DNA from 2 places in the Salinicoccus sesuvii genome. Region 2 is predicted to be linked to the other one. Evidence: a T-box and tRNA genes for the amino acid it is inferred to sense, from the RefSeq annotation. Region 2 holds a T-box; the other holds one or more tRNA genes.
What was found. A T-box is a leader RNA that pairs with one kind of tRNA and senses whether it is charged. The one in region 2 lies ahead of ACFOJ8_RS04060 (valine--tRNA ligase), so its partner is inferred to be a tRNA-Val.

Region 1 (2,405 bases), on a different contig from region 2:
AAGTTTAAAGTGGTCGGACAATTGGACGCACATCGTATGAAAGTCGAAGAAAATTCCGATGGTGATATGGAAGCCTATATAGATAAAAAACACATTGCGACAGTTAAAGAGAAAGGGCCAGGTGGGCAAACAATCATGACGACCGACTCCGAGCTGGATGGCATGCCTGGAGAATTTGGGATTATTGTTCTCATGTACTTCATGTATAAGCTGTATAAAAGAGAGACCTGGCATATCGCCAAACTGCTGGAATAAAGAAGTTTCATGAATCGTATTGAAAAATACCAGCCCGTCATCATATTGCTTGCTGTATGCATTGGCTTCTTGGTCGGCGGTGTGGATGTCGTGCAGGGTAACGCGGGTTACTTCATCATCCCATTTCTGATGCTTATGCTGTACGGTCTTTTTCTAATAATGCCGCTAAAACGCATACTCACTTCATTTAAAAATGTAAAGTTCGTCGTGGTCGCGCTCATCATCAATTTTCTATGGACACCTGTCATTGTCTATCTGATTGGGATGTTCTTTCTAGCGGAGCACCCACTTCTATGGGTCGGCTTCGTCATGCTTGCTATCACGCCATGCACCGACTGGTATTTGATTTTTACAAGTATCGCAAAAGGAGATACCATACTCTCCACTTCCATGTTGCCGGTAAATCTACTGCTTCAGCTACTGCTTCTGCCTGTCTACTTTCATTTGTTCTTTGGGGTGGACCAGAGTATCAGTTTACCGCTTTATACAATCACCGAGAGCATACTCCTTATAATTGGCATACCGCTGATTCTCGCGATAGCAACAAGAAGGGTAACAAAGCAAGGGGGAAGAGCGGAGCGATTTTTCGGACAGGCCAATGTCCTGTTCCTTAGCCTGGCAATTGTCGCTATGTTTGCATCAGAAAGATCGGCACTGGTCGAAAACCCGAGTGTCGTCTTGCTGCTTTTGCCTCCTCTTATAATATTCTTCATCATCAACTTCCTAGCTAGTAATGCAGTCGGTAAATTTTGTCGTTTCGGCAGGCAAGAGCGCACTAGTCTCATCATCATGACATTAGCACGCAACTCTCCCATTGCACTTGCGATAGCGATTGCTGCCTTTCCGGACGAGCCATTGATCGCTCTATCTCTCGTGATCGGCCCAATCATTGAACTGCCTGTCCTTGGGTTAGTATCAAGACTACTCATTATATATAAATAAAAAACATCCAGTCTATTGACTGGATGTTTGCGTTTTACTGGTTGATGGTCTGTACTGGGATCGAACCAGTGACCCCTTCGATGTCAACGAAGTGCTCTCCCGCTGAGCTAACAGACCACACTTTAAAAACTACATATTCAAATTTACAATGATATCTTATAATTGTCAACAAAGAAATTTTGCTCGTTACCCTGTTTTTAGCTTTTGCAGTTTCTAAGAATTAGGTTAGCGATCATATTAAATCATTATGTTTGATTGTCTCCACTCTTTTCGTACTCCAATATGTCTCCGGGTTGGCACTCAAGTGCAATACATAAGGCTTCAAGTGTAGAAAACCGAATTGCTTTGGCCTTGCCGTTTTTCAAAATGGACAGATTGGCCATCGTTATGCCTACTTTATTAGATAGTTCAGTGACGCTCATCTTACGCTTTGCCAGCATTACATCAAGATTTATTCTAATTGTCATATTGCCACCTCAGACGGTCAATTCATTTTCAATTTTGATACGAATGGCTTCATCCAGTAGCTTTTCGAGTATGGTCGCAAAGAAAGCAATAACTAGTGCGGCGAATACAGGTACCACGCCGACAATAATCAACCCAGGAGCATCATCAATTTCGGCTGTGATGTAGACGAACGGTAGAATTGCCACATAGAGACCGCTGATGGGTGAAAGATGAAAGTTTGATCTTCCGTAGTGCACGAACTGACAAGTTAGAGAAAGCAGCTTTTCGATCGATATAGCTAAGCAATTTGAAACCTTGGACAAGAGCAAAAATGTAAGGCGGTACAGTCGGCAGTACACCGATTACAATTGGGTATAGAATCATAGCATATTTGGGATTGAACGGATTTCTAAACAAGAAGTATATGAGATATACACAAGCTATAAGCACAGGAATGGCCATGAGTATGACGGCAGTTTTGAGAAATAGGGAAGAGCCATGTTTCATCTTCTACACCTCATGTTGTAATTTTTGTAATCATAATATATTATTTATCGATAATCAATAAATATATATTGATTAAGAGTGAAAATTAGTTTTTGAGAGCATAATGATACTGTAAGATTGTAGCGTATCGAGGGGATAAGGGGAGATACTATGGATTTGATTTTTCTGATTCTATCATTTTTGGCTGCTCTGTCGGCAGTTGTTACTTTCGGGTTAGGTCTTATTGAATACATTATGCGTAGGAATCACGCAAA
Region 2 (2,405 bases):
CGCAAATGATTGTCATGGCTGAAGAGGAAGAGCGTGCAGATTTGCTTCTTGTAACTTTGACACAAATGTCGAGAATTGTACTTGTTGTTATCTTCGTTCCATTCATTGCGAGTTTCACAGCAAACAGTGATGGGATAAGTACTAATGAAATGGTACCGTCACTTACCTCTGCTGCAACGCCAAGTATGCTCTGGATGCTTCCGACTGTTTTACTGGTTATCTATATCATGATGCGAATGAAGTTTCCGGTTCCCTATATGATTGGACCAATGCTTGTCGTGCTCATCTGGAATGTGGTGACTGACTATACATTTTCGGTCAATATTTCGTTCATGTATGCCGCCCAGCTGCTATTCGGTATTCGGATCGGCATCCAGATCTCAACCCTCGTCAATCAGCTGAATGGCCGTCTCATCCTCTCGATGATGATTCAGAACATGCTGCTTATCATTGGTACTCTTGGGCTTGTCATGGCGTTTCTGCTAATATCAGAGCATAATTTTACCAATCTGTTCTTGAGCGCCGCACCAGGCGGCATTGGACAGATTATCATTGTGGCTGTTGAAACGGGTGCTAATATCGCTATGATTTCGAGCTATCATATATTTCGCATCTTTTTCATTCTGTTGGTTGTAGCGCCGCTTATCAATCTTTTGCTTAAAAGAAATAGGAAGCGCCGCCATGCATAGGATGGGTCTTGACAGTATGCGGGTGTTGGAATAATATGAAAGCAAGGTTATAGATGAATGGCAGAAGAGTAGTTTTATGCGGGAGACAGAGAGCATGTGGGTGGTGTGAACATGCCGAAGCATATTATGAACGTAGTCTGCAGAAATCGGTTCTGAACACTTGAGTAGGAACCGACGTTTGATGAGCGTTAATCATTCCAAGTGCAGCATTCGTGCTGAATTTAGGTGGTACCGCGGAGCTTCCGTCCTATGTTTTTAAGGACTGAAGCTTTTTATTTTGTTTAAAAAGGAGAAGATATCATGGAGATGTCCAAAAAGTACGATCCAAAATCGGTAGAAAAAGGTAAATATGAAGAATGGGTGAGTGCAGGTTATTTCAAATCCGATGCATCGTCGGAAAAGCCGCCATTCTCCGTTGTCATTCCACCACCGAATGTGACCGGTAAACTACACCTCGGTCATGCATGGGATACAACATTACAAGATATCATCACGCGTATGAAACGTATGCAAGGATACGAAGTACTTTATCTGCCGGGTATGGATCATGCAGGCATTGCCACGCAGGCTAAAGTAGAAGCGCGTATGCGCAAAGAAGGTCTCTCCCGTCATGACATTGGACGCGAAAAGTTTCTTGAGCAGGCATGGGATTGGAAAGAGGAGTATGCTGATTTCATCCGTAGCCAGTGGAAGCAGATTGGTCTCGGTCTGGATTACGATAAGGAACGCTTTACACTCGATGAAGGTCTATCGAAAGCGGTGAGAAAAGTCTTTGTCGACATGTACAACAAAGACCTGATATACCGCGGTGAGTATATCATCAACTGGGATCCTGAAACGCGGACTGCTTTGAGCGATATAGAAGTTATCCATAAAGAGATTGAGGGCAATTTTTATCATGTCAGATACCCATTGGCAGACGGCAATCATCTGGAAGTCGCGACAACACGCCCTGAGACGATGCTCGGAGATACTGCGATTGTTGTTCATCCTGATGATGAACGCTACAAGCAGTACATCGGTAAAACCGTTACACTCCCGATTATGGAGCGTGAGTTACCGATCATTTCCGATCCGTACGTTGATATGACATTTGGTACAGGTGTTATGAAAGTCACACCAGCACACGACCCGAATGACTTTGTTCTCGGTGAACGCCATGACCTTGAGCGTATCAATGTAATGAATGAAGATGGTTCGATGAACGACTTGGCTGGCAAGTATGCTGGTATGGATCGTTTTGAGTGTCGTAAGGCACTGGTCAAAGATCTTGAGTCAGGCGGATATCTGATTAAAGTGGAGCCACACGTCCACTCAGTCGGACACTCCGAACGTAGTGGTGCAGTGGTCGAACCTTACCTATCGACACAGTGGTTTGTAAAGATGGATGAATTAGCGAAGAAGAGTCTTGATAATCAGGACTCAGACAATGCAGTCAATTTCGTACCGGAACGGTTTGATTCGACTTTCCGTCGCTGGATGGGAGATATCCGCGACTGGGTCATCTCTCGCCAGCTCTGGTGGGGACACCAGATTCCAGCATGGTATCATAAGGAATCCGGTGAAATCTACGTTGGGATGGAAGCGCCGAGCGATGCTTCGGATTGGGTCCAGGACGAAGATGTTCTTGATACATGGTTCTCGAGTGCACTGTGGCCGTTCTCTACAATGGGCTGGCCGGACGAAACAGAAGACTTGAAAAAGTTCTTCCCGACA

Region 1: it encodes a tRNA-Val, which carries the amino acid that the T-box ahead of ACFOJ8_RS04060 (valine--tRNA ligase) is inferred to sense. The anticodon was not compared.

Annotation. Positions count from the first base shown of each region.
Region 1 is NZ_JBHRWV010000004.1:26,237-28,641, reverse strand. Features, by position in the region: gene ACFOJ8_RS04625 (hypothetical protein) at 1-255, shown strand, start outside; gene ACFOJ8_RS04620 (arsenic resistance protein) at 265-1,197, shown strand; tRNA gene ACFOJ8_RS04615 (tRNA-Val) at 1,243-1,314, opposite strand; gene ACFOJ8_RS04610 (helix-turn-helix domain-containing protein) at 1,443-1,664, opposite strand; partial or broken gene ACFOJ8_RS04605 (DUF2975 domain-containing protein) at 1,674-2,151, opposite strand; gene ACFOJ8_RS04600 (thermonuclease family protein) at 2,302-2,405, shown strand, end outside.
Region 2 is NZ_JBHRWV010000002.1:266,215-268,619, forward strand. Features, by position in the region: gene ACFOJ8_RS04055 (AbrB family transcriptional regulator) at 1-689, shown strand, start outside; T-box leader at 734-942, shown strand; gene ACFOJ8_RS04060 (valine--tRNA ligase) at 990-2,405, shown strand, end outside.